DNA from 3 places in the Arthrobacter sp. T2-23 genome. Region 2 is predicted to be linked to each of the others. Evidence: riboswitches for the same ligand, from Rfam matches in the RefSeq annotation. Region 2 holds a riboswitch; each other region holds the start of a gene.
What was found. Region 2 has a riboswitch for cyclic di-AMP ahead of ACZ5Z0_RS00255 (NlpC/P60 family protein). Riboswitches for the same ligand answer to the same signal wherever they lie in the genome.
Positions count from the first base shown of each region.

Region 1: linked by a shared signal. The riboswitch ahead of ACZ5Z0_RS06830 (aggregation-promoting factor C-terminal-like domain-containing protein) and the one ahead of ACZ5Z0_RS00255 (NlpC/P60 family protein) in region 2 are both predicted to bind cyclic di-AMP.
Region 3: linked by a shared signal. The riboswitch ahead of ACZ5Z0_RS05960 (NlpC/P60 family protein) and the one ahead of ACZ5Z0_RS00255 (NlpC/P60 family protein) in region 2 are both predicted to bind cyclic di-AMP.

Region 1 is NZ_AP027917.1:1,492,348-1,494,599, reverse strand. Features, by position in the region: gene ACZ5Z0_RS06835 (VOC family protein) at 1-347, shown strand, start outside; gene ACZ5Z0_RS06830 (aggregation-promoting factor C-terminal-like domain-containing protein) at 455-1,162, opposite strand; cyclic di-AMP (ydaO/yuaA leader) riboswitch at 1,182-1,369, opposite strand; gene ACZ5Z0_RS06825 (sensor histidine kinase) at 1,478-2,252, opposite strand, start outside.
Region 2 is NZ_AP027917.1:43,350-45,601, forward strand. Features, by position in the region: gene ACZ5Z0_RS00245 (DNA alkylation repair protein) at 1-226, shown strand, start outside; gene ACZ5Z0_RS00250 (hypothetical protein) at 493-747, opposite strand; cyclic di-AMP (ydaO/yuaA leader) riboswitch at 951-1,113, shown strand; gene ACZ5Z0_RS00255 (NlpC/P60 family protein) at 1,118-1,846, shown strand; gene ACZ5Z0_RS00260 (dihydrofolate reductase family protein) at 1,932-2,252, opposite strand, start outside.
Region 3 is NZ_AP027917.1:1,306,570-1,308,821, forward strand. Features, by position in the region: gene ACZ5Z0_RS05955 (HNH endonuclease) at 1-120, opposite strand, end outside; gene ACZ5Z0_RS05960 (NlpC/P60 family protein) at 351-1,091, opposite strand; cyclic di-AMP (ydaO/yuaA leader) riboswitch at 1,355-1,513, opposite strand; gene ACZ5Z0_RS05965 (M23 family metallopeptidase) at 1,661-2,252, opposite strand, start outside.

The DNA.
Region 1 (2,252 bases), 1.4 Mb from region 2:
CGGTGTCCGATGTGGACCGCGCTAAGGATTTTTACGTCAACAAGGTGGGCTTCAACGCCGACTACGACGAACGGCCCACCGAAGGCATCCGGTTCGTCCAGCTGACACCGCCGGGATCAGGGTGCTCGATCGCGATCGGCGAGGGTCTCAACAGTGCCCCGCCCGGCACCGCCCCGGGCCTGCAACTGGTGGTCAGCGACATCCAGGCCGCCCACAAGCAGCTGAAGGACAACGGCGTGGACGTCAGCGACGTCGACATCCAGGACTGGGGCCACTTCGTCCACTTCTCCGACCCTGATGGCAACAAGTGGGCGGTGCAATACATCCCCGGCCGTCCCAACGCCTAGCCTTACTGGGCGGGCGGACCGCCAAGGTTGCAGGCGCACGCAAGGCCCCGGATGCACTGAATCCGGGGCCTTGCGTGTCGCCGGGCCGGGGCCCGTGTGGCGGCTGTTTAGTACCAGTTGTTCGCGTAATGGAAGTTCAGGGCGCCGCAGGGCGAGCCGTACCGGTCCTGCACGTACTTCAGGCCCCAGTTGATCTGGGTCCGGTAGTTGGTCCGGTAGTCCGCGCCGGCGCTTGCCATCTTCTCCGCCGGCAGGGACTGCACCACGCCGTAGGCGCCGCTGCTGGGGTTCGTGGCGGTGGTCTTCCAGTCGGACTCCCTGGTCCACAGCTTCTGCAGGCACGGCATCTCGCTGGGAGCCCAGCCGTGGACGGGCAATTGCGCGGCGGCATAGGCCTGCGCGCCGGCCGGATCGTCGACGGCGACCGGCTGCACCGGGGCGGGGGCGGCGGCTGGGGCGACCGGCGCGGGCGGGGCTGGCGGTGCCGGGGCTTCGGCGGGCTTGACTTCCGCCGCCTTGGCTTCCACAGTGCCGGTGGAGGGGGAGGCGGGGGAGTTGCTGCCGACCTGTTCGAACTCCAACTTCTGCAGCGACGATTCCTTGGACGCGTCTGCCGTGTGGGCCGTCGTGCTGGAGGCCTGGCCCGCGGCGCCTGCGCCCAGCAGTACCGCGAGGGCGGTTGCCGCGACGGCGGCGCGCTTGCCCTTGGAGCCCGCGCGGGCGCCAATCCGGGACAGTGTCGTGCGCTTCGCCGGCTCGGCGCGGTGGCGCGCGATCGCGGCTTCGGATGCCTGTTTTGCGCCTTGTGGGCGCATGGGTACCTTGAAATGAGTCATGTTTGCCTCTCAACGCCTACGGAGTTAGCTGTCGGGTTCGGATGCAAAAATCCGGCCGCACGGAATCTCGACGTGGCGGCTTAACCCCAAGGGTGCATGGATGCAGATGCCCGGGAACTCTGGGTCCCCCGTCTCTGCCTAATCCATCGGAATCCGGGAAGCGGCAGAGTTTGGCGTCAATCCGGATATGCGGCCAGATCGATGGCCGCACCCTAAAAACGGTACCGGACTTTCCATTGGATGTCACATTTGGGTAACGGAGGCCTCGTCCAACCGCGCGGCAGCTTGCCTCTCCTAGGTCGCCGGAGCCGCCTCGGGGAGGCGGACGGCGAACTGCGTGCGGCCGGGCCCGGACGTGACGTGGACGGTGCCGCCGTGGGCCTCGACAATCGCCTGCACAATGGACAGCCCCAGACCGCTGGTGCCTTCCGCCGTCGCCGCCGGAACAGGGGAAGTGAAGGTGGCGGAGCCCGCGCGCGCCCGCGCCATGGCGGGCGCCGGTGCCTGCGATCCCGCCCGGGATGGCACTGCGGCCGGCGCCGCGGTTCCAACGGGGTTCCGGCGGGACGCGTCCGCACGGGCAAAGCGGCGGAACACCCTATCCACGAATTCGGGGGCAATTCCGGTGCCGTTGTCCGTCACCGTGACGATGGCGGTGCCGTCATTGGTGCGTTCTACCGCCGTGGTCACGGTCGTTCCCGGCTCGGTGTGCTTGCGAGCGTTGGAAAGCAGGTTCGCCAGCACCTGGTGCAATTGGGCAGCATCGCCCCGCACCACGACGGGCTCCTCGGCGAGCTCCAGCTTCCAGAGGCGGTCCGGGGCCATGACCTTCTCATCGCTGACCGTCTCGATTGCAAGCTGGGAGAGATCCACGTCGCTGAACTTCAGCGGCTGGCCCTCGTCGAGGCGGGCCAGCAGGAGCAGGTCCTCCACGAGGGTCGTCATCCGTTCCGACTGGCTCTGCACCCGGGCGAGGGATTTCTCGCCGTCCGGGGTGAAGTGCTCTGTCATGCGCATCAGTTCTGTGTAGCCGCGGATGGCCGTCAGCGGAGTCCGCAGCTCATGCGAG
Region 2 (2,252 bases):
TTGGCTGCGCCGCGCAGCCCTGCTGGCGCCACTGCGCGGACTCCGGGCCGGCAGCGGCGACTGGGAGGGCTTTGTGCGGCAAGCCAAGGGAACACGGGCCCACGGTCCCGGCACTGCGGCGGATCCCAGCGGCGGGAACCATGACGGCGATGGCGACCTGGTCCGGGAAGCGGTGCACCGGGTGCTCGCGGATGTGGGCAAGGATCGCCCGGGGCTGCGGTTCTAGCCAAGCGGGCCCCGGCGGCAACCCTCGTACTGGCCGCGTGCGCGTGCGCGGGCGGACAGGGGACGGGCCCGGCCACCGTCGGCGTCCCATCAACGGGCAGCAGCACTGCGGCCGCAGGCTCAACGGAAGTGTCCCCGGCCGGCAGGTACGGGCCGGCGTGTCATTTACCGGCAGAGCGTCAACGGCACCGCTGCGGACACGCTCAACTTCGACGCCGCGGCCCGGGAGGGCGCGGACGTGGTCAACCAGGTCCTCGGCAGGCTTCCCTAAGGCTCCGTCCGGCGCTCCACCACGGCGTACGCCTTGCCATCGAGGAACTGCCAGTCGGTCACCACCATAAAACCGAGGGCATCCACCCGGTCGTTCAGCACGTGGACGTCGAATCCGCCGTCGCGAGGTTCGGCGTCCCACGTCGCCACGTGGATTTCCCCGCCCTCGAGAACCAGTAGCTCCGTGTTAACGTCGAAGTCTTCCTGCGGCTGATCGCTTAGCTGGCAGATGGCGACACAGTGCCTGTTCATAGCGGGGCCCTCCGTTTGAGGTAATGCTGGCTGACCTCATCCTATGCGTTGCGGCTGCCGGCACCCTAGGCAAAATTCCCTGCCTGGACACCCCGTCGTTACCTGAATGTGACATTACCGCCGGGTACCGTTACCGTGGATGGGTGCCTGTTTGTTTCCGATACGGGCGCTTCCGAGCCGATTGCCTAACTCTGCCGCGGCCCGGGATCCGAATGCAACCTTCTGGCAGAGACGGGGAAACCACTTTCGACTTGCCGTTCCGGCAGGTCTTGGGGTGAAGCCGCACAGCCCGCTCTGGCGGGTCCGCGGCCGGGTGCCTCCCATCCGAATCCGACAGCTCACCTCGCAGGCATTGGGAGAGGCTACAAACATGACTTCAAGCACTACTGCTGCGCGCCATCGTTCCGACGCCCCTGCCGGACGGACCTCGGCATTTTCGATTAAGCCAGGCACTGTGGGCCGCCAGGCCGCAGTTATTATGGCCGCCTCCGGCCTCGTCCTGACGAGCGGCATGGCTGCCAACGCGGCGGCCGCGTCCGCAGAACGCGACTCCGCCCCCGCATCCTCCGTCGACGTCGCGAGCAAGGTCTCGGCACCGGTTGCTGCTGATTCCGCCGTGAAGATCAGCTTCGACCGTCCGGCGGTGGCAACCACGCCGGCGCCGGTGATCGAGCAGCCCAAGCCCGTCGCTGCGCCGGCCGCGCCCGCCGTCGCTCAAGCGCCGGCCGCGCCGAAGATCACCGTCCAGGCAGCCGTTGCCCCGGCCCCGGCGGCCGGCGGAATCAACGCTGCGATGCTCTCTGCCGCCTACAGCCAGATCGGCATCACCCAGGACTGCACTGCCATGGTCGAGAAGGCCCTTGGTGCTGCCGGGATCCCGGTCGGTGACCTGGGTCCCCAGCAGTTCATGAACTACGGCAAGGTTGTGGCCGACCCGCAGCCCGGCGACATGATCGTCCAGTCCGGCCATGTCGCCATCTACGCCGGCAACGGCCAGGCGATCAGCGGCGGCATGAACGGATCCAACCAGACGATCTCGCACCCGCTGTCCTGGCTCACGGCCACCGGCGGCGTGACCTTCGTCCGCGCCGGGGCGTAGTCACCGCGCAAGCACTGCTCCCGAAGGCCGGTGGCCGGTTGTCCCCACGACAGCCGGCCACTGGCCTTCGCGTGTCCGGTGCGGCTCAGCGGGTGTAGCGCAGCCGGACCACACCGTTGCCGAAAGTCCTCGTTTCGGCGAGCGTGAGCGCGGTCCGGCTGTCCGAGGGCTTAAAGAGCGGTGTGCCGCGGCCCAGCAGCACCGGATGGATGTAGATCCAGTACTCGTCGATGAGTCCGAGCCGGCGGAAGCTGTCTGCCAGTTGGGCGCCGCCCAGGGCCAGGTCGCCGCCGGGCTGCGCCTTTAGTTCCAGCACCTCCTCGACGACGACCTCGCGCGCCACCGTGGTGTTCCAGTCGGCGCGCTCCAGGGTTTTGGAGTAGACGATCTTGGGCATCTCCCGCCA
Region 3 (2,252 bases), 1.3 Mb from region 2:
CACGGGATCGTCGCCTTCGGCCACCACGCTGGCCTTCCCCGTCAGCACAAGGACCAACGCCCGGCGGAAGGTGACTACCGCCAGCGGTTCATATCCAGCATTCAGAACGAGAGTGCGCATCCGCATACCTCTTCACGGCCGCACCCGCCAGGGGCACGAGGGCCGGCTGCCCTGTGCATGGTCGGGCTATGGATCGACACCACAAGAGTAAACACCGGGAGGCCGGATTACCGAATTTTTCTTATCCCTGGCCCCCACGGCACGGCCCAGCGGCGGTCCGCCAACGCAAAGGACCCCTGCCGCGGGGCAGGGGTCCTTCACAATGCTTCCGGCGTCGCCGGGATTCAGTCCTAGCCGCCGACGCGGATGAAGACCGGGCCGGAGCCTACGTTGACGCTGTAGAGCGCGGTGGTTCCGCCGTTCCAGCCGCCGTGGACGGCCATGCCGTTGCCGACGTAAACAGCGATGTGGGCCATGCCCATGCCGCCGTTCTGGTAGTAGGCGAGGTCGCCCGGCTGAGCCTCAGCGGCGCTCACGGTGCGGCCCAGGGACAGGTAACCTGCCGGCCAGCCGTGGTAGTTGATGCCCACTGCGGCCAGCGCGTTGGTCGCCAGCATGGTGCAGTCCTGGGAGACGCCGATCTGCGCGTAGGCAGCTGCGGCGATCGAAGCGCCCATGCCGCTGACAGCAGCCGGAGCCTTCGTGGCCAGGGAAGCCGTCACGGCGGTGCCGGTGGAAGCAGCAGCTTCCTTGACCTGGACGACCGGCTTGGGTGCCTCGACCGGGGCCGGTGCGGTGGTGACAGCAGGCTTCTCGTAGGAGATCGCGATGCTGGAGGCCGCTGAGATCGTGGCCGGTGCGGTGGACTGTACTTCCGTGGCGGAAGCAGAAGTCGATTCGCGCTGAACGTTGGTCTCGGCAGCGTTGGCTGCGATACCGCTGGTCAGTACCAGGCCGGAGGCTGCAGCGATAACCGCGGCCTGGCGACCCATACCACCGGCGTTGTCGCCGACGGCCTTAGCAATGACAGCCAGCGAGTTGGTCTTGGTGACCTCCGCGCGGTGGCGTGCAATGGTTGCACGAGTAGTCATTCAGTTCTCTCTTTCGTGATCCTTTTGTCCGCGCTGTTGCAGGCGGGACTGAGGACGCTCCGGCATCTTGGGGGTACGCCGGATCGCCCCGAAACGGGTTTCTTTAGCGAAGGGTGTACTGCGAAGACGCGCCAAAAGCGGGAACTGCGTTGTGAGATCCAGTCCGGGCGCCGGCAAGGGCCGCGCGGAGCATGGAGTTCAGCGGGCTCAAGTGAGCCTCGCCAGCGCGAGAACGCGCAGCATTGTGGCGTGAAGACACGAAAGTAGCCTCTCCCAATGCCTACGAGGTGAGCTGTCGGATTCGGATGGGAGTCACCCGGCCGCGCCGCTTCCTGGGAAGCTTTGCGACTTAACCCCAAGGTCTTCTTGCGAAGACCAAAATTGGTTCCCCCGCCCCTGCCAGACGATGTCATGCGAACGGACCTTGAGCGGTGGCAGAGTTAGGCAATCCACTCAAGAGCGCCAACTTCGGTGAAGTTGGCGTGCTTCATACGGTACAGCAGTTAGGACTCAATGTCACATTCAGATCACGGCGTGTCACGGAAATGCGAGTGGTCCCTCGGGTCGGTCTAAAGCCAGCCCAGCGGATCAACGACTTCTCCGTTGACCATCACCTCGAAGTGGAGGTGGCAGCCGGTGGAGGCGCCGGTGGTTCCGCTCATCGCCACCACATCGCCGCGGGAAACCTGCTGGCCCACGCGGACGTTTGAGGACGACAAGTGGTTGTACGTGGTCTCCAGGCCGTTGCCATGGTCGATCACGACGCGGTTGCCGCCCCCGTAGGGGTGCCAACCGGTAAAGGTTACGGTGCCGCTGGCCGCGGCGTGCACGGGGGTGCCGCACTGGGCGGCGTAGTCCTGGCCGCGGTGGAATTCGCCCACGGCCCCCGTGATGGGACTGATCCGGTAGCCGAACGGCGAGGCGGTCACCATCACGTCCAGCGGTGCCCCCAGGCTGCCGGCTGAGGCGGCCCGGGTAATCGTGCTGGCGGACTGGGCACTGAGCAGCTGCTTGAGCTTGCCGTCCGGGTCGCCCTTGGTGGTGATAGCCGTGCGGTTGAAGTCGATCTGGGCCGCTGAGGCCTTGACCTCGGGCTGGGCTGCGGCCGAAACAGAGCCGGTCTTTGCCGCGTCGTTGGCCATGACCGGGCCAGTGGCCGGG